Regions from separate parts of the Clostridium subterminale genome, predicted to be linked through region 2. Evidence: a T-box and tRNA genes for the amino acid it is inferred to sense, from the RefSeq annotation. Region 2 holds a T-box; the other holds one or more tRNA genes.
What was found. The T-box of region 2 lies ahead of ABDZ93_RS00460 (methionine--tRNA ligase). A T-box ahead of a tRNA ligase gene usually reads a tRNA of that ligase, here a tRNA-Met.

Region 1: it has a tRNA-Met gene. The T-box ahead of ABDZ93_RS00460 (methionine--tRNA ligase) is inferred to sense a tRNA for this amino acid. The anticodon was not compared.

What each region holds. Positions count from the first base shown of each region.
Region 1 is NZ_BAAACI010000005.1:275,380-286,478, reverse strand. It holds gene tilS (tRNA lysidine(34) synthetase TilS) at 1-79, opposite strand, end outside; gene spoIIE (stage II sporulation protein E) at 247-2,649, opposite strand; tRNA gene ABDZ93_RS08880 (tRNA-Met) at 3,070-3,145, opposite strand; tRNA gene ABDZ93_RS08875 (tRNA-Leu) at 3,151-3,239, opposite strand; tRNA gene ABDZ93_RS08870 (tRNA-Met) at 3,274-3,350, opposite strand; tRNA gene ABDZ93_RS08865 (tRNA-Met) at 3,354-3,429, opposite strand; tRNA gene ABDZ93_RS08860 (tRNA-Leu) at 3,435-3,523, opposite strand; tRNA gene ABDZ93_RS08855 (tRNA-Met) at 3,558-3,634, opposite strand; tRNA gene ABDZ93_RS08850 (tRNA-Met) at 3,638-3,713, opposite strand; tRNA gene ABDZ93_RS08845 (tRNA-Leu) at 3,718-3,806, opposite strand; gene ABDZ93_RS08840 (S1 domain-containing RNA-binding protein) at 4,015-4,431, opposite strand; gene ABDZ93_RS08835 (FtsB family cell division protein) at 4,513-4,779, opposite strand; gene yabQ (spore cortex biosynthesis protein YabQ) at 4,906-5,298, opposite strand; gene yabP (sporulation protein YabP) at 5,306-5,602, opposite strand; gene ABDZ93_RS08820 (RNA-binding S4 domain-containing protein) at 5,680-5,940, opposite strand; gene ABDZ93_RS08815 (HU family DNA-binding protein) at 6,047-6,322, opposite strand; gene yabN (bifunctional methyltransferase/pyrophosphohydrolase YabN) at 6,433-7,896, opposite strand; gene ABDZ93_RS08805 (putative polysaccharide biosynthesis protein) at 7,914-9,449, opposite strand; gene spoVT (stage V sporulation protein T) at 9,655-10,203, opposite strand; gene ABDZ93_RS08795 (peptidylprolyl isomerase) at 10,351-11,099, opposite strand, start outside.
Region 2 is NZ_BAAACI010000001.1:72,613-83,711, forward strand. It holds gene ABDZ93_RS00420 (FtsX-like permease family protein) at 1-557, shown strand, start outside; gene ABDZ93_RS00425 (response regulator transcription factor) at 566-1,255, shown strand; gene ABDZ93_RS00430 (sensor histidine kinase) at 1,248-2,273, shown strand; gene ABDZ93_RS00435 (AraC family transcriptional regulator) at 2,598-3,455, shown strand; gene ABDZ93_RS00440 (YjjG family noncanonical pyrimidine nucleotidase) at 3,688-4,380, opposite strand; gene ABDZ93_RS00445 (hypothetical protein) at 4,410-4,595, opposite strand; gene ABDZ93_RS00450 (Crp/Fnr family transcriptional regulator) at 4,846-5,535, shown strand; gene ABDZ93_RS00455 (hypothetical protein) at 5,720-5,851, shown strand; T-box leader at 6,070-6,314, shown strand; gene ABDZ93_RS00460 (methionine--tRNA ligase) at 6,388-8,379, shown strand; gene ABDZ93_RS00465 (HEAT repeat domain-containing protein) at 8,707-10,335, shown strand; partial or broken gene ABDZ93_RS00470 (GNAT family N-acetyltransferase) at 10,609-10,953, opposite strand; gene ABDZ93_RS00475 (DUF5680 domain-containing protein) at 11,033-11,099, shown strand, end outside.

The DNA.
Region 1 (11,099 bases), on a different contig from region 2:
TTCCATTTTCCTCAATGGTTTTAATAACTTCATTTCTCATGCTATTATTATGTACTTTTGCCCAATCTTTCTCACTCATAAAAACACTTCCTAAAAATATAGTTTTAAGTCATAATATCATAAATGTAAGAATTTTAAAACAAATATAATAAAAAAATGAAGAAATGTTTACACACTTCTTCACTTTTTTAATTATAACCAACATAAAATTAGTTATAATTAACTTTCTAACTTACTTAATCCAAATTAAGCTGTGTGAACTCTAGAAACCATAACTGTCATATCATCCTTAATCCTATTTTTCCCTATTCTCTTTGCTTCATTAATTATACCCTTAGATATTTCTTCTGCACTCACATTATCATTTCTACATAAATAATCTAATATCCAATCTATCTTTCCACTAGATTCTTCATCACAGTCTGTGACCCCATCCGTTAACATAACAATCAGATCACCATTTTTTACTTTCTTACTATGAATCTCTATATCTGCTTCATCTAGTATTCCAATAGGTAAACTTCTAGATTTAATAATATCTATGGTGTCGCCACTTTTTACAATACTAGCTACTGCTCCTACCTTCATAAAATCTACTTCTCCACTATACAAGTCAATAGCGCTCAAATCTACTGTAGAGAATTTTTCCTCCTCTGAAAATTTAAGACTCATTATAGAGTTAACTGTATTTATAGCTGTAGTTCTGCTAAAGCCCGCACCTGTAAATTTCTCAATTAGTTCAACTACAGCCTTACTTTCTCTTCCTGCCTGTGGACCCGATCCCATTCCATCGCTAATCACCATCATGTAGCTACCATCATATCCTTCTCCAAAATTAAAATTATCTCCAAAGATAGTTTGTCCATCTTTGCATATCCTCGATACACTAGTAGTTACTCCAAACTTAGGCACTTCTTCAAACATAGCAGTACACTTATTTGTTATAGGATTAATCTTACAACCATCAGCTTTTAATTTCATTTTATAATCTACACAATCATTAATTAAAGGGAGTATTTTCTTTACACATAAATTTCTTCCATTGCAAGAATCACAGGTTATCTGTATATTCAACCTTTCATTCTTATCTTTTATAGCAAATACATCTTCAACTTCTATATCATACTTTTCTAGAATTCTTATAATCTTTTTTTCTGAATCCTTATCTTCATTAAAGTCCGATGAAAACTCTTCCATAATTTCATCTACAGACTTAGCCATGTTATTGAATTGATTTGCAATTAATTCTCTACCCTCTGCTAATCTACTTCTCCACATTTCATTTATGATAAATTTATTTGTAATATCTTCTGTATTTCTTATTAGTGAAGCCTTCCTTATACATTTCTTTTCTAATAACTGCGGAAAAATGTTAGTTTTATTCTGAACACTTTCTAAAAGTTCTCCAAAGGCCTTATAGGTACTTATCATTTCTCTTCCCCAACATATACCACATGTATCACAGTTATTACATACTCTATTAGCTAAATTTTCTATAAGCCCACTACTTTTACTATTCATATCTAGCTTATCATTATCAGCTAAATTATTCAATGTACCAGCCATATTTAAAAGCACCTCAGAAAATTTATCTAACCTATCTGTAAAAATTGCTTTTACTTTATTAACATATCCTTCTTCATATCTTTTACTTTTTTTCTCTACATCTAACTCACCAGATATAGTTTCATATATCCCATTAGGTATAACTATAAATAATGCTGTAGATAAAATTCCTTCTGCTAATATAAATTGTGAAATCCCCTCTGGCATATACGTAGCTATATAAATTTTCATTATACAAAATACTATAAATGATGCTAAAGCTGAAATTAACTTTCCACCTTCTCTAAATATTCCTGAAGTTAAAGCACATACTCCCAATACTGTTGCATAACCAAAAATATTCTGACTAGACATTCCCACAATTACACCCATAGCAATTCCTGCTGTAGCACCTACGCTTGTACCACAAACATAACCTATAATAGATACACATGCAATGCTTAATACACTTAAAATTGATATATTGAAAATTTCAACTCCCCAAGTACCTGCTATTATTAAAGCTATTAATATACTCATAGAAACTATTTCTTCATTTGAAAATAAGTGCTTTGTTCTTATCTTTTTAAAACTATTTATACTGTACTCTAGTATTAAGTATACGGGTATTATGCTTACTCCTTCTAATGCAGTATTACCAAGTGCCAACATTAGTGTATACTGATTTACTAACATAGTATATGCAAAAATCATTATTAAAGTTGCTCCTATAATAACAAACTTTTGAATTTTCTTTTTTATAAAACTATTTAAAATTAAACATATTATAACCAAAGTTGGAACTATTGTTATATACATTAAAGAATTTTCTAATGTCCCTATTGTAGTTATGTATCCCAATATAGCCCCTAGCCCAACAAATAAAGATAATCTGTTATCCCCTAAAAATAATATTGTAAGTAAAAATGCAACTCCAAAAGGTGCAGATTTATTTATCATTATTACTCTACTAACTAAAATAGCAACACAGAAAAACATAATACTCTTCGCTACTATTCTTACTCCGTCACCATCCCTATCATTACTAATAACCATACTGCTTTTTACTCTTTTATATGTCCTAATATTCTCTCCATATTGCATAATAATTTCACCCACCTGTATTTTTTTTACAGGTTCATTATATCAATGTCCATTGGAAATAATTGTAATTTGATGGAGCATACATAAAAAAATTTATTACAATAAACTCCATTTTATCTCTCTTTCCCTTTTTAGTTTATAGTTCTAAATTATTCAGTTATTCACCTTATAGCATGGCTTTAGTAAGTCTATATGTCTTAATTTTCTTAACTTAATCTACTATATTTTTATGTCATGAATAATAATTAAAAAAGGTTTCATGGGGAAAATATTTTTCATATAAATCTAATAAATTAATATACTTATATTTAAATCTATTTTCAAACTTCATTTTAAAAATTCAATTAATTAATTGTTAATATAAATTAACTGAATTTTTTAGAAAAAAAAATGGATTGAATATATATCAATCCATTTTTATGGTTGCGGGGGCAGGACTTGAACCTACGACCTTCGGGTTATGAGCCCGACGAGCTGCCAACTGCTCCACCCCGCGTCATTTGGTGCTGAAGACCGGAATCGAACCGGTACGGTGTTTAACCACCGCAGGATTTTAAGTCCTGTGCGTCTGCCTGTTCCGCCACTCCAGCATGTTATTTGGCAATTTATTTATTTTTAAAAATATGGTAGCGGAAATAGGACTTGAACCTACGACCCTTCGGGTATGAACCGAATGCTCTAGCCAGCTGAGCTATTCCGCCATATGGTTGCGGGGGCAGGACTTGAACCTACGACCTTCGGGTTATGAGCCCGACGAGCTGCCAACTGCTCCACCCCGCGTTATTTGGTGCTGAAGACCGGAATCGAACCGGTACGGTGTTTAACCACCGCAGGATTTTAAGTCCTGTGCGTCTGCCAGTTCCGCCACTCCAGCATATTACTTGGCAATTTATTTATTTTTAAAAATATGGTAGCGGAAATAGGACTTGAACCTACGACCCTTCGGGTATGAACCGAATGCTCTAGCCAGCTGAGCTATTCCGCCATATGGTTGCGGGGGCAGGACTTGAACCTACGACCTTCGGGTTATGAGCCCGACGAGCTGCCAACTGCTCCACCCCGCGTTATTGGTGCTGAAGACCGGAATCGAACCGGTACGGTGTTTAACCACCGCAGGATTTTAAGTCCTGTGCGTCTGCCAGTTCCGCCACTCCAGCATTTCTGCCATCACCTTTCAGCGACAATATTTATTATATGGTATATTATTAACTATGTCAACAGTATTTATATAGTTTTTTTCTATTTTTTATTTATTTTTTATTAACTTGTTATAACTAGATATATAAAATATATGTTTTAGTTTAACTTCCACTAAAATAAATAAGAGTGCTTAAAAAGCACTCTTTAATCCTTTCGGTATAAAGCTTAATTATATCCTTTTCTGCTATATCCTCTACCTTTTCCACCATCTTGGTGTTTCTTAAGATCTTGAAATCTTTCTTCACTATCTTTTAAGAATTTTGACATCCTATCTTCAAAACTTCCTGCACTTGTAGTTTTAGATTTTTCCTTTTCCCAATCTATATCTACAGGTTTAAAAGATTTTTTAGGTGTACCAGCTTGTTTTATGGATAAGCTCATCTTACCATTATCATCTACAGATATGACTTTAACTTTAACCACATCATTTTCTTTTAAATGGTCATGTACATTCTTAACAAATACATCAGATACTTCCGATATATGAACTAAGCCTGTTTTCCCTTCCACTTCAACAAATGCACCAAAGTTTGTGATATTAACTACTTTACCTTCTATAATGCTTCCAGCCTTTAAGGTCATATTGAAAAGACCCTCCTTAAATTTATAATTTAAATTTATATATACTACAACTAATAATAATTAGCCATAGTAATTTTCACTTTATTTACTGTCTACTACAGGAGATTCTCCTTCTTTAATTAACCCAAGCTTTTCCCTTGCAAGTTTTTCTATATACCTACTATCTTGTGATAGTTTAATCTCATCCTGTAACTTTTGATTCTTCTCTTGTGCTGATTGTAACTCTGAAGTATAGTTATCAATATCTTTATGCTGCCTAAACATTATTATTTGTTGATTTATAAATGTAAAGCCTACGTAAAGAGCTATAAGTAAAAGACCTATCTTTTTTAAGCTGAATTTCTTCATATTGATTTTCCTTCCTTATTACAAATAGTAACATATACATGGGTTTTATTTCCATATAGCCAAATTAACCTATAGTTATATTGTAATTTGAATTTTTATTTTCTTCAACCCTTAATATTATTAATTTTATATTTTTTTTGTTATTTTGCTAAAAATAATTCTTATAGGATAGAAAATATAGTAAAATATTACTCTAAAAATAGTTAATATAACATTTAACATACTTCCATATCCTAATATAAATATATTACTAAATAATTTAAAATATATAAATAATCCAATGAAATTATATACAAATACATTAAAGCTCATATAAGCATAATTTGTATACATCATAAAAATAAACACTATAATACCAGTTAATATCCAGAATAGCATATCCTGTATTGCTGTTATGATAGTTCCAGGCTCTTGAAAGCCTCTTATTACTCTATATACATCAAAGAAAATACCAACTAGCATTCCACTAAGTAAGGAGAATATAAATAATGTTATTTGTCTACCCATATCAAATATCATAACTTAATCACCTAAATATTTTAGAAATAATACTATTTTGCTTCTTTGGTCTCTTTTCTTCGCTTGTATATACTACATAAGATATTTTCCCCGTTATTACCACATCTCCATTTTGGACATCTAGCTTGGTCATCTTTAACCCTTCGCCTCTGATATCCATATCTCCCAACACAGTTATTATAAGTATCTGTTCATCATTGAAGCTTAATATTTCTAAAACCCCATCCAAAGTCATCTTTTTTCTATTTTCTAACGTAATAAAACTCTTTTTATTTTCTAATGATATATCTTTATTTGGTTCCATAATATCCCCCTTAAACCTTAAAAACATATTAGCTTTCTATAAAGATATATTCATTAAAAACTATTTTATGCTACTATTTATTCCTTATCCTCTTCTCCACTGATTATCTCATACATATTCTTAGCTTCTTCTTTATTTACATGATTAGCAATATTTATGATTTTTGCTTTTAATAATTGATTTGCAAATTGAATTTCTATGATATCATCTTCTTTTATAGTAGTACTTGGTTTTGCTACTTTTCCATTTATGGATACTCTACCATTTTCACATACATCTTTAGCAACAGTTCTTCGTTTGATTATTCTAGAAACTTTTAAATATTTATCTAATCTCATAGTTGCCTCCTTAAATTATATAAAATTTTTAATGAAATTATACTTTAACCAGTATCCTTTTGAATAGAAGAAAAAACCCAGAACATTTCTAGGCTTTTTCAAATAATTATTTATTTACTATGTCTTTAAATTCTTTTCCAACTTTGAAAACAGGAACTTTAGATGCTGGTATTTGTATTTCTTCTTTTGTTCTTGGGTTTCTTCCTACTCTAGCAGCTCTTTCTCTAGTTTCAAAAGTACCAAATCCAACTAGTTGAACCTTCTCTCCACCTTCAAGAGCTTCTTCAACGCTCTCTATAAATGCCTTTAACACTGCCTCGTTATCTTTTTTTGTTAGTCCTGACTTTTCAGCCATTTTTCCTATTAATTCTGATTTGTTCACAATAGTACCTCCTTAATGTTAATTTTACGTAATTTATATTTTAATTACATAAAATAATACTTACAATATTCTTACAAGTTATCTAGAATCCTTCTTTTTTTTGCAATAATTTATCTTTTTGTTGATAAATTATACTTTTTGGATTCACTCCAAAGGGTTTCCATTTCTTCTAATGTCATCTTCTTCATGTCAATACCCTTTTTAATACCGGATTCCTCAATAAATTGGAAGCGTTTTATAAATTTATCTATAGTATAATTTACTGCAAATTCTGGGTCAATGTCAAGAAGTCTTGCAATATTTACTGTGGCAAAGATTAAATCTCCTACCTCTTCCTGTATTTTTGACATATCTGATGTTTTATATACATCTTTTATCTCTTGTAATTCTTCTAAAACTTTCTCCATAGCTGGTTCTACGTCATCCCAATCAAATCCTACTTTACCAGCCTTTTTCTGAACCTTTTCTGCTCTAATAAGTCCAGGCATACATCGTGGAACATGTTTTAATTCATCTGTATAGCTAGTAAATTTCTTTTCTTTAACTTTGATTTGATCCCAATTCTCTAATATTTCACCTGTATCTTTAACTCTTACATCTGAAAATATATGTGGATGCCTATTTATCATTTTTTCAGTTATAGCTGCTACTACATCATTTATGTTGAAATAACCCTCCTCCTTACCAATTTGAGCGTGGAATATTACTTGAAAAAGTACATCTCCTAACTCCTCAATAAGTTTATTATCGTCCATTTCGTCTATAGCTTCAATAACTTCATAACATTCCTCAATTAAACCTCTTTTTAAAGATTCATGAGTTTGTTCTAAGTCCCACATACATCCATTTTCACTCCTAAGAGTAGACATCACATTAATTAAATCCTTAAAATCTTTAGGACCTTTAAGATCTTTAGGAATATATATGGAAGTTAAATAATCAATATCCTCTTGTCTATCTAAATCATATAGTTTAATTTTTCTTATACTTTCTTCTCCTTGTATGCCTGCTGCTCTTACAAAGTATATATCACTATCATCACTATAATATTCACATAGAGCTAACTTCACTTCAGAAGCAATAAATTTATTATACACCTGGGTTATTATTACTCCTAATCTCTTATCCATAACCTGTTCCCTTATATCAAAGGCATCTATTATTTTTACCCCTTCTATTGGATCAATCCTTAAGCTCTCTATAACTGCATCTACAAAGCTTACTGATGGCATCAATCTAGCTTCTATTCCATTCTCCTTGCAGAGTTCTAATAATATAGTTACAGATTTTTCTGCAACTAAGGGATGACCTGGAACTGCATATACTAAGTCTCCTTCTTGCTGATAAGTTTTTATAAGATCCTCTGCAATTGCCTTATATATATGATCAAAATTATTATATTCTTCATAAAAATTATCATAAGTATTAAACTTTACACCCATGGACTCTAAATATTTAACATTAGGGTGTTTTTCTGTTCTAAAGTATATATTTTTATTACTTTTCAAAATTTCTAGTACACCTATGGTTAAAGCCTCTTTAGAACCAGGTCCTAAACCAACCACTGTAATCATTTGAATCTACTCCTCTTTTAGTTTTTAATAAGCTTTCCCTTTATATCTTCAATAGTAAATATTCTAAATACAATTAATAGTATTCCAAATATTATTATGCCAAGGAAAATAGCTATTAAGCATGATATTCCATTACTCTGTGTATAATTATAGACATTATTATATATAAAGACAACAGATATTATCATAATTAATGACACAAATAAAGGTTTTATAACTACTTCATATATATTTATCTTTACTTTTAGTAGTTTTTTAACCTCTGCTAGGTTCAAAACGCTAGTTACTGCATATCCTACTATACTTCCAATTATTGCTCCATATATATTAAATTGAGGATTACTTACTAAAGCATAGGTAATAACTACTTTAAATATACACCCTATTCCAAGATAATATATTGGTTTCATATATCTACCACAGCTTTGTAAAAGTGATGTAGTAGTCTGTGTTACTATAATTAATGGTATTGATAAAGATAATAATTTAAGTATTTCATGTCCAGCTACATCTCCCATAAACACTAGTCCCATAATAGGCCTTGAAAGATAAAATAATCCTAAAGCGCTTGGAATACCTATAACAAAAGATAATTTAAATACCATATTTACCCTTCTGTATAATTCATTTTGATTATGCATAGAATACACCTCTGATACTATAGGTACTAAAGCTGAGCATAGTGCAATAGAAAGGGCCAATGGTATATTTTGAAGAGTCATGGCCTTACCTGTAAATTGACCATATAATATAGCACTCTCTTGAATTGTATACCCAGCTAATAAAAGTCTATGAGGTACTATTATAGAATCAATTAAAGACATAATTGTTCCAACTGCCGCTCCTACTGATATAGGAAATGCTGCTTGAGCTAAGTTTGATAGTATTTTATTGTTTCTTTTTACCTTTAATTTATAAGACTTTGGTCTAACAAATAAATATTTAATCACCAGGTAAACACTTCCAAATGCGCCCCCAGCTACTGTTCCAAAAGCTGCTCCCGCTGCTGCATATTCAATCCCCTTAGGAAGTAATAAATATGCACCTACCACCCCAAAAACAACTCTACCTATCTGTTCTATAATTTGAGATATTGCTGTATTATTCATGTTTTGAAGTCCTTGAAAATAGCCCTTTAATGTACACATAATACATACAAATATAGGTGCTATGGATATAATCATAAAGGAATGATATGACTTCTTATCCCACCTTAAGATATTTATAATACTATCTCCAAAGTATAACATCAAAAATGATATTATTACCCCAAGGGGAATCATTATTTTAAGCGTGTCCTTAAGTACCTGTCTAACAGCATTAGTATCATTACGAGCATTATACTCTGATATTAATTTTGACATAGCAATAGGTACTCCTGAAGCTATTGCTACAAAAGTCATATATAGAGGGTATGACATCTGATAATATCCCATCCCTTGATCCCCAATTAAACCTTGTATTGGTATTCTAAAAAACAAACCTAGAAATCGTGCAAAAATCGTAGCTATTCCTAAAATCATAGTTCCTTTTAAAAGCGATTGTTTTTTCATACTTCCTCCTCAAAATACTTTGTATAATTAATAAGTATTTTAGGGTGAAACATTTTATTACTTAATGCATATAATATCTAAGTAACTTTAACTTCTCCAGTAATAAAATAAAATGCCATAAGATGTGAATTATTATCAATCTTATGGCAATAACTATATATTCCTTATTTAATTTTACATTAAATATAATTATGCTTTTAAGCATCTATTGTTCCATTTGTTTTCCTAAAAATGAAGCTGCCGTTTCTGCAAGCTTTAACTCTAAGTCTCCAAACTTCACATTTTCTTTTGAAACTATGATTACTGTTCCTACTGTATCTCCTTCTGCAATTATTGGTGCTACAACTTGTGTTGTATATTCATCTACTGACTCTCCGTCACATATAGGTATTAGTCCCTGTGAGTTCTTATCTAGAAGAGTAGCCTTACGCATTTCCATAATTTTATCTACTTCATTACTAATCTTTTTATCTAAATAATCTTTCTTTGCCCCACCACTTACAGCTATAACTGAGTCTTTATCACAAATTATAATTATATTACCAATAGTTTGATGTAGCGCCTCGCTATACTCCTTAGAAAATTCACTCAATTCTTCTATTGGGGAATATTTTTTTAATATAACTCCCCCTTCCCTATCCGTAAATATTTCCAGTGGATCTCCTTCTCTAATTCTTAATGTCCTTCTTATTTCTTTTGGTATTACAACACGGCCTAAGTCATCTATTCTTCTTACTATTCCTGTAGCTTTCATTAAATATCCTCCTTATTTATGTAAATAGTATTAATGCTATTATTATCCTTCTTAACTCAAATTTTATACATCCTAGAAATTTTTTCATTAATAAAAAATAAAAAAGATTAATGCCAAATATGACATTAACCTTATTTTTACTAATGATTAACTTAATTTATCTTCATATAATTTTATGTTTGCATCCTTTTGCCAAGCAGTTACCGTTTCTACCCACTTATTATATTTATTTTGTTCTAATAGAACGTCCTTAACATCTTCTTTAACTTCTTCTAATGGTCTAACAGGATATTCTTCTTTATCTAAGCACTTTATAACATGGAATCCAAATTTAGTTGATACAGGTGTTTTAGTATATTCATCTTTCTTAAGGCTTATAGCTGACATTAAGAAAGTTTTATCATACTGATTGCTGGTATATTCAATCCAGCCTAAATCTCCACCTTTATCTTTTGTAGCATCTGTACCTTTTTCAGCAGCAAGCTTAGCGAAATCTTCTCCCTTATCTAATCTTGCAATTATGTCTTTAGCCTCTTCTTCTGTCTTAACTAATATGTGAGCTGGTTTGACTTTATTAGGACTTTCAGTATATAAATTTTGATTGCTATCATAATAAGTCTTTATTTCCTCATCTGTTACAGCAACATCCTTAACTACCTCTTCATATACAGCATTAGATATTATTGCTGGTTTTAATTCTTCTAAAAAGCTCTCTTCTGTAACTCCAGCTGCTTTAAGGGCATTTTTATACTCTTCATCCGATTTAAATGACTTCTTTATCTCATCAAGTTTTTCTTTAGACTTAGTCTGAACTTCTTCATCAGAAGGCACTACTTTAAGCTTTTCGCCATTATTTTTTATAATAATATCATTAACCATAGTATCAAGCATGCTTA
Region 2 (11,099 bases):
ATTGGAATGCAACTCTAAATGAGAAATTTGTTAAGGAAAGTGGTTTAATGCAAGCTATTAGTGAGGTTAATAAAAAACTTAACACTACTAATATACGTTATGAAAGTTATCTTCAAAATATAGGAAGAGAGTTATTTTATACTGTTGCAGCAAGTTATACAACTATTTATTTAGCCGTTATTTTTCTAATAATAGCAAATACAGTTATGGGAGTACAATTTTTAATGCACCAACAAAAAACAAGGAAGAGGTATCAATCATTAACATACTTAGGTGCAAGTTATGAAATGCTATGTAAATCTGCAAGAAATCAAATTGCTTGGTATTTTTCACTACCAATAGCAATTGCAGCAATAAGTAGTATATTTGCAGTAAGATCATTATTTACAGGTGTTATGACAACAACAATGAAGGAGCAAGTTGGTAAACTAATGGTTATTTCAATTCCTATTATTGTCTTAATATGTGTGATAGAATTAATTTATATGCAATGTGTAAAGAAAAGCAGTGATAAAAATATTTTAAAGATAATGGATATAAAAAGAGAAGATAATTAGAGGTGATAATGGTGGAGAGGATTGTAATTGTAGAAGATGAGCTTTTTATGAGAGAAGAGCTTCAGTATATTTTAGAAAAGGAAGGTTATGATACCTTTTGTATAACTAAATTTTCAAATGTAATAGATGAGATTATAGCTGCTTCACCAGACCTTGTATTATTAGATTTAAATTTACCTGGAATATCTGGGTTTGAAATATGTAAGGGACTTAGACATAAAAGTAATGTTCCAATACTTGTTTTAACAGGTCGTGATCAAATGAAGGACGAGTTACATGCTCTTGATATTGGTGCAGATGAATATATAAATAAACCTTGCCAGAAAGAACGCTTATTAGCAAGAATAACAAATTTGTTACGTCGTTTAGAAGATAGAAAGCACTTTGCAGAAATAAAGGATATTAGCTTAGATTTACAAACCTATACTATTAATGTTAAAGGTAAAGTTATAATTTTACCTGATAATCAAGGAAAGATTATGGAGTTATTACTTGAAAATTACCAAAAGCTTGTCACTAGGGAGATGTTATTTAAGAATCTTTGGGGTACAACAGAATATATAGATGAAAATACTCTTCATGTTAATATGACTAGGCTAAAGAAATCATTACATAATTTAGATACTGATTATAAGATAAGTACAATTAGGGGCAAAGGTTATTCCTTAGAGCCTATAGGAGATAAGGGTAATGATTAAAAGATTAAGAAGAGTGTTTGAAAAAAATAGACTTTGGATTGTTGTTATACTTACATTGAACTTTATATTTGGAGGATTGCTGTGGTTAAGTAATGATAAAGCTTTTATTTATATTTTTCCTACAATGGTTATTGGTTCTTTAATTTTATATTGTGCTACAGCATTTAGTATCTATAAAAATGATTTAAAAAGACAACAAGCAATTAGTAAGTTTTTAGATGAGCCTACTAAAGATATGGAAAATGAAATTATCAGCTTGTTTCATTATGAAGAAGCGCAAGTAATAAAAGATATAGGTAAAATTCTAAGACAAAATCAAAATACTATAAGTATTCATAAGCAAGGAATTGATGAGTATGAAGAGTACATAGAAGCTTGGGCACATGAGATAAAAACGCCTTTAGGGTTAATGACCTTTGTACTAGATAATAGAAAAGAGGAAATATCACCAGTAGTATATAAAAGATTACAATATGTAAGAACAAAAATGCAAGAGGATATAGAAAGAATGCTATATTATGCAAGACTAAAATCCACTTGCAATGATTACTTTTTCAAAGAGTTATCATTAAAAGAGAGTTGTATAGAAGTAATTGAAGAATATAAAGTAATACTACAGGAAAAAGGCATAGATGTAATATTAGACATTGATGATTATAAAGTACTATCGGATAAAAGAGGAATTCAATTCATTATAAGACAAATAATTAGTAATTCAGTAAAATATAAAAATATTGAAGTAAGTGATCCACAGATAGTTATTACTTCAGATGAAAATGAGAAAAATATAAACCTTACTATAAGAGATAATGGAATAGGAGTTAAAGCGTACGATTTACCATTTATATTTGAAAAAGGCTTCACAGGTGAGATTGGACAACAAAGAAAAAATTCAACAGGAATGGGATTATACTTAGCAAAACAAGTAGCTGAAAGCTTGAAAGCTGGCTTAGAGGCAAATGATAATTATACTGATGGGCTTGAAATTTCATTAGTATTTCCTAAGGTAATTGATTGAATAAGGCATCTGAAAATAAATAATAAGTCAAAGATGGAAAGTATAACTCAAAATAGACGGGCATTCTGACTTATTTATTTTTGGAAGATGGCTTAATGAAAGATAGACTAAGATATAACACGTAGATATTGAAGTTCAGTTAACTAAAAAGGATGATGAATTTCAATTTGTGTAGGTGAATATATGGAAAGCAATAGAATAACAATGATGATGCTATAGAAATTGGTATAATAATTATAGGACAAAAGAAAGCTTAAAAAATCGGGATGTCAATCTTTGATGATGGTAAGATTAGATTAACGAATTGTAAGGGGGGTAAAAATTATGGAATGGATTGAAAGTATTAGAGAAGCTATTTCTTATATTGAAGAGAATATTACCAAGGATTTATCCATGAAAGAAATTGCAGATAGGGTAAATATTTCTCCTTTTTATTTTCAAAAAGGATTTGGAATGTTATGTGGCTATTCCTTAAGTGAGTACATTAAGAGAAGAAGACTTGCACTTGCCGGCAGTGAAGTTTTATCTACTAATGGAAAAATAATAGATATTGCAATAAAGTATGGATATGATTCTCCAGACAGCTTTACTAAAGCTTTTACAAGATTTCATGGGGTTACACCATCTGCGGTTCGTAAAGAGGGTGCAATGATAAAGTCCTTTGTTGCCCTTAAAATCAAATTTTCGTTGGAAGGTGGATATATTATGGATTATAAAATACTTGAGAAGGATGCATTTAAGGTTATAGGAGCGTCTAAGAAATTTAAATATGATTCAGCATTTATGGAGGTACCTTCATTCTGGAATGAGCATATTTCACAAGGAAAGTTAAATGATATATGCGGAATGTATGGTATTAACATTGATGAGGAAATGGGTGGTAATGAATTTGAGTACCTTATTGCAGAGGATTATTCCAAAGAGAAAGAAGGTATGGAAGGATATATAGTTAAAACAATTCCTAAGTTTACTTGGGCTGTTTTCCCTTGTTATGGGCCAGGCTCAGCATCAATTCAAGAAACTAATAAGAAAATATTTTCAGAGTGGTTACCAAACTGTAGAGATTATGAGATTGCTGCAGGTTATAATATAGAAATGTATAGTGATCCAAGTGAGTATGAAAAGGGGATTTCAGATAAAAATTACTATAGTGAAGTTTGGATTCCAGTAAAGAAAAAATAGGGCTTAATTAAGATATTAGGATATTAGGATATTAGGATATGGAAGCTCTTTTTAGATAGGACGAAGAAGGATGAAGGCAATATTTCAATGTCATTTAGTTAACCAAATGATATTGGCTTAGCGTAAAAAGTAAGATATGAAAATATGATGGTACTGAAAAAGTTTAAGTTTTCAGTACCATCGTTTTTAAACAGGGGGTTGTTCAACAAACTGCTATTATTTATAAATATTTTTATGAATTAAGTAGCAAAGACTTAAGCTCATCAAAATTAGAAATCTCATAGGTAGGTTTTATTGAAGTTTCATTTATACTTTTGTTAGGGTTATACCAACAGGTATCTATACCAAAGTTTATCCCGCCTTGTATATCAGAACTTAAACTATCCCCTACTATCAAAACTTTGCTTTTATTAAAGAAATTTATATTTTTTAAGGCATGTTCAAAAATCTCAGGATTTGGTTTTGATATTAATATTTCTTCAGATATTACTATAGTCTCAAAAAAATTTGCTATAATAGATTTTCTGATTCTTTTATCTTGAACTAAGGTAAGACCATTAGTTACTATAGCAAGTCTGTAAGACTTGTTTAGAGTTTCTATAAGCTCGATACTATTATCATATAAAAATGATGCATCAGCTAAATACTCCATATATAATTTTGCAAAGTTAGTTTCATCAAAATTTACCTCTAATCTATCTGATAATCTTTTAAATCTTTCTACTTTTAAATTTTCTTGTGTAATAAGTCCTTGTTCAAACTCTTTCCATAGAACTGTATTTATTTCTTGATAAATTTTTAAATGATAACTTTCATCATAGTTTATGTTAAACTTAAGCATTGTGTTTTTAAATGCTTCTCTTTCAGATTTTTTAAAATCATATAATGTTTCATCTGCATCAAATAATATAACTTCATATTTCATAATATGTCCTCCAATTTTATATAAATAATTTAATTATTAAGTAATTTAAGTTGCTTTTGCTTATAGTTTTCATCAGATTTTGCATTAAGTATAATGCCTATTAAAAATAGTACACATCCTACTACCTTTACTATAGAAAAAATATTGAAGTATAAATAGTCTATAATTGCACTTGTAAGCATTTGACCTATAAAACCTAGTATAACTGTATACACTGTTGGTATTTTATTCAATTTAGGAAGTTTATTTTTCTTACTATTGATACTAGCAAAATTAATAGAAGTCCTAAGACGTGGTAAATTAATGTACTAAGATATAAACCTATCTTTTCTGATAGAACTCCATTTAAAACAGCTAAGTTCTTGTATGTATTCAAATTTATACACCCCTCTTTACAAACTTCTATAAATAAAATAATATATTTATAAAAGTCAGAACATGACATTGGTCATGTTAGGAGGAGTTATGAAAAGAATTTTTGATAGTAAGCTTTTGACCTACTATATTAAAAAGCACAATATAGAAAGTATATTTGATGGTGAAATATTAAAATATGCACAACTTCATTTCTATGAAAAAGAAGAGTATATACTAGAATCAGAGGAAAATCTTGAATATTATTACTTACTTGTAGATGGTAAAATTAAAATTTATTATCCTTTTGAAAATGGAAAATCAATGCTTTTAAAATTCTATAAAGATTTTAATACTATAGGAGATTTAGAACTTTTAAAAGATATTCCTATCCTTTGCAATATTGATGCAGTAGAAGATACTTATTTGATAGCAATACCTGCAGCTATACTTAGAGAAAAGTATTTTGATAACGTAAAGCTTTTACATCATTTAGTAAATTCTTTGAGTGAAAAACTTTATGGGACGATTAATAATAGCTCATATAATTTTGTATATCCACTTATCAATAGATTAGCTAGTTATTTAGTTGAACAAATTACAGATGAAAATTATATAATCTTAAATTCATCATATTTAGAAATTGCTCAATTTTTAGGGACAACATACAGACATCTAAATAGAACTTTTAAAGAAATGGAATCAAAATCAATTATAAAATGTGATGATAAAAAAATATATATATTAGATATGAATAAACTTAGAGAATTATCTAAGAATATTTATGTAAAACCACTTTAGAATATAAGTTGAAATAATTTTATGTAAAACAACCTCCGTTGGGGGTGTAACGGAGAACAGTATCATAAGTGATGCTCTAAATCTTTGATTTAGCTAGCAGAGTTTACTCAATTAGCTGAAAAACTATGAAGAAATTCTTAGGGCGAAAGAAATTGAGACTATATTCAAAGAAGTCCATAATTTAATGGAAGAAACAAGAGAATTTTTCGAGCAATTCACTCATGAGAGAAAGTTAAAAAGTTACAATTATGATGAGTTAGCAGGATGGTATGAAGAAGCAAGATATACCTTTAGAAAGATTTTATATCGTAGATAGGGTGGATTTAAACGATTTATAACTGTAACTGAGTAATATAAATGGCTTACATAATGAGTGTAAGCCATATTTAAATCTATTTTCCAAGATACAACTTTAAGAGTCTACGCTATAACTATTGGGGAGAACTATACCATAAATTAATAGTAAATTTGTATAAATTAGAAAATTTAAAGATTTTCCCCCTTGACAAAATTTTATTCATTTACTATATTTAAAAAAAGGCAATGAAAAGAGCAGTAGTTATTTTGGAAGCTTACAGAGAGTTCTGGTTGGTGAGATGGAACAGTGGAAATTTTAACGAAACAAGTCTTGGAGCTGCATACGGATCTTATTTTGTTAATAAGTGATGCTATGACGTTTGTTCACGTTACAGAACTAAAGTATAATTTTGTACTTGACAAGGTTAGTATGGTGACATATTAACGAAATAGGGTGGCAACGCGGTATATTCGCCCCTACAGATTATTGTAGGAGGTGTTTTTTTTACGTTTTTTTATGTGATAGCAGGAATTATATTTTAAGGAGTGTGTGCTATGAAAGAGATAAAAATAGAAAGACCTATATTTCCTAAAAAAGCTGTTATAACTGCGGGTATGCCCTATGGTAACAAAGAACTACATTTTGGCCATATAGGCGGAGTGTTTGTCCATGCTGATACTTTTGCACGATTTTTAAGAGATAGAATTGGAAATGAAAATGTTATATTTGTATCAGGAACAGATTGCTATGGCTCACCTATTTCAGCAAGCTATTTAAAACTTGTAGAAGAAGGTCAATATGAAGGCTCTATACAAGATTATGTTCGTGAAAACCATGAAAAGCAAAAAGAAGTATTAAATAAATATGAAACCAGTCTAAATTTATATGCAACCTCTGCATTAGATAGAGCTGGTGAAATACACAAAGAAGTATCAGAAGAAATATTTAATAAGCTATATGAAAATGACTATTTAGTAAAGCTATCCTCACCGCAATTTTATGATCCAGATTTTAAAGTGTTATTAAACGGTCGACAAGTAGTTGGTAAATGTCCTATTGAAGGATGTAATTCAGATAAAGCCTATGCAGATGAATGTGCTTTGGGCCATCAATATATGCCAAATGAATTGATTGATCCAAAGAGCGCTTTATCGGGAAAAACACCTGAATTAAGGGATGTGACAAATTGGTATTTTAAACTAGAAGAGTATAACAATACTCTGATTGAAAAAGTAAATTATTTAAGAGCTAATTCTAATTGGCGTAAAAATTTATTAAATACCATTGAAGAATTCTTAAAACCACCAGTTATTTATGTAAAACGTAAGCAATTAGAAGGTATTATAAATCTAGAAGAAAAATTACCAAAGCACACAATTATTGATGAACCAAAGAAACCTTCTGTTACTTTTGTATTTGAAAATCTGCAAGATAGAGATGCTGCAAGAGAAATATTTGATGATCTTGGAATTCGTTTTAGAACTGGTAAAACCTTAGTACCTTTTAGATTATCAGGAAATGTTGAATGGGGTATCGAAATACCTGATAAGGAAGAACTTAAAAACTTAACTTTTTGGGTTTGGCCTGAATCTCTTTGGGCACCTATTTCTTTCACTAAAACTTACCTTGAATCTATAGGTAAAAACCCTGATGAATGGACGGAGTGGTGGCATTCTGATGATGCAAAGGTATATCAATTTATTGGGGAAGACAATATCTATTTTTATGGAATTGCTGAAATGGCATTGTTTATGGCTTTAAGGGGTATTAACAGTAAGGATAAAATTCAGTGGGAGAAGATTAATCTTCCTCACTTGGTTGCAAACAATCATCTACTATTTATGGATAGAAAGGCAAGCAGCAGCGGTACTATAAAACCACCTATGGCAGGGGAGTTATTAGAACATTATACTGCAGAGCAATTACGTATGCATTTCCTAAGCTTAGGACTTTCCAAGAAAAGTGTTAGCTTCGCGCCACAAGCATTTATGGATGAAGAAGATAAACAAGGTCCTGATACAGTTTTAAAAGATGGTAATTTATTGACTAACGTATTTAATAGACTTGTTCGTTCTTGTTTTTATACTGCACAGAAGTATTTTGATGGTAAAATACCAGTAGGAGAAATTAGCAATAGCATCATAGAAGAATCGAATGAAGCTATTCTCACCTATGAAAGGCATATGTATAATCACGAGTTTCATAGTGTAACTTATGTTTTAGATAGTTACATTCGTAATATGAATAAGCATTGGGTAAACAATATGAAGGTTGCAGATTCTAATGATGATAATGAGCTTCGTAAACAAATTCTAATAGACTCATTCCATGCAATAAGAACTGCTATTACTTTAATTCATCCTATTGCACCAAGTAGCTGTGAAATGGTAAGAGAATATATGAACGCTAATGAACAACTTTGGAATTGGGATCATATATTTGAACCAATCTATGCATTTATAGGAGATACACTTACCCATAAATTGAAATATTTAGAGCCTCGTATAGATTTCTTTGAAAAGCACCAATCACAAATTTCTTTTTAGAGTATATAAAAATACCCTCGATAGTGATATAGAGGGTATTTCTTTATTACTAGAAGTGTAGCGATTAGGATTTTTATATTTGAGGAATATTGATGTTATTCTGGATTACAGTTTCAAAACATATTAGAAAAAAGTCATGAAAGACTAAGAGGGATGTTAGAATATTATAACGATTGTAAAAGAATAATATTAGCTATGTAGTCACAGATTAAACTAAGAAAATATTTGTTGAAACTGGTATAGATTTATTGAGCGGTAGAGAGTGAGGTGGTAAAATAGAAATTGGATAAATATTAAATATATTTTATGTAATAAGGTGAAAATAACATGATTAAAAAGATTATACAAAGAATAAGAGAGTTCAATAATACTAAATCCTTAGAATCAAATAATTTGACAACTTTCAAGACAAGCAATAGTACACATACCAACAGGATCAATGAACTACTAAGTGATAATTTAGAACTATCAGCTATACCAGATGTATTTCATTTATTACTTGGAAATAACGAAAAAGTGAAATTACAATCTGCAGAAAGTCTTAATTACGTTATGAGTACATTGAATTCTTCCCAATTAATTAAAGTCGATAAAATCTTTAGGGAAAGGGTATCTTATGAATGGAGTTACGATTGGAGAACTAAAGACCCTAAAGAGTTACTACATCCTTTAATGTCAGAAGAGGAGAAAGTTACTATATTAGGCTTAAGTAGTTTTCATCCAAATGGATATTTTAGAGAGAAGGCAATAAAGGCTCTTTCGAATATGGAAACAGGCCATGAAATACCATACCTCTTAATTAGGATTAATGATTGGGTAAGGCCTGTAAGAAACAGTTCAAAAGAGCAATTACTAAGATATTTAACCCCGGAACATACTATGAGTTTTATAAATAATTTACCTCTAGTATTAAGGTTAGGAGAATGCTCAAGGGAGGAACATGTTGATGTTATAAATGCAGTTGTTTCACTTTTATCTAGCTCAGAATCCTCGCAAAAGCTAATAAGTGGACTGCAATCACCTGATTCAAAGGTAAGGTTAGCTTGTTATAAAATAATTCTTAAAACAAGAATTTTAGATAATAAAAGTATAATTAATTATTTAATTAAAGACACCAATTCGTACAACAGGTTATTTGTACTTAGAAATATTCAGCAAGAAATAACACCTGCTGAGTTTACTGAAGTTTCACAGTTATTGCTTCATGACAAATTTGCTCAAATTAGAATTCTAGCCCTCGAGACACTATATACATTTCAACCTGAAGGGGCTATAAATGTATTAGAAAAAAGTTTATTTGATAGAAATCAATCAGTACGTAGTCTATCACGCTATTTACTTTCAAAGCATAAAAAGTATGATTTTGCTGCAATATATCGCGATGCAATACAGAAAAATGAACAATTATATTCTAGCATCTGTGGCCTTGGAGAGACTGGAAACACTAGCGATTCAAAAATTATTAGTACATTTATGAGTAATGATACTATTAAAATAGTTAAAGCATCTATAAATTCATTAGCACGATTAGATTTTCAAGAGTATGAAGAAGAACTTATTTTCATTATAAAAGATGAAAGAGTTGGCATATCCAAGGCAGCTAGAAGTGTTTTGTATAAAAAGATTGATGTTAGTGATGCAGATACCATATATGAAATTTTCAAACAAGCTATATATGATCATGTAAAAATTAACACCTGTATTCTTTTATGTTCATTAAGTAAATGGGAGTCTATAAGGTATATTATAGAATTTTGTGCAGATAAAAATGATAGTATTTCAGCACTTGGTCAAAATGCCATAGAAAATTGGAAATTAAGATATAATTATTCCTTTACAACTCCTACTAAAAAACAAATTGAGGCAATAAGAAAGTTAATAATGGATTATGGTAAGTCAATTAAAGATAGTGATAGGAATTTTATTGAGTTTTGTATTAGGGATTTTTGCAAATAAAATATTAAGTTTAAAACTAAAAAATAATTACCTTTTATTCTATTTTCAAATGGAACTAGTAAATATAAAAACAGTAGAATTTCAGTCAACGGGTTCGGTTTTAAGGTGCATATATAGTAAATATTACATCAAATATTACATCAAATAGCATCTATTTTAACAATAGAAAAGCAGAAGGTTTAACACAACTTTCTGCTTATTTTTATTTTATAATATTTAGTGAAACTTAAAATTTTTGACTTCACTCAATTGGGATTTTATGAATATGTTAAACTATATGTTCTTTTTCATATAATAACGTTTATGCTCCATAGGACAATCATCTAATACACCAAAAACCTCATATCCATGTTTAATGTAAAAATCTTTTGCTTGAAAATCAAATGTATCTAAGTGAATTAATTTTTACCCTTTTTCTTTTGCAATTTTTTCTACTTCAATTAAAAGTGCCGAACCATACCCCTCTTTTCTAAACTCATCTCTAACCCATAAAGCATCTATGTACAGGCAATTCCAGCAATATAATATACTATTTAGTCCTGCTAACATATCTCCATTTGACCCTTTTATAACTCTATTAATTGACATAAAAGATGGTTTTTGCGTAAAAGCAACTTTAGGTTGTCAAATTTGTTATACTTAATTGGTAGAAGCATGATAATATTGTCAGTATACTTATACAAGAGGTGATTAAACAATGAGTTTTCAAGAACAATTGCAAACACTTAGAAAAGCAAAGGGGCTATCACAAGAAAAGTTAGCTG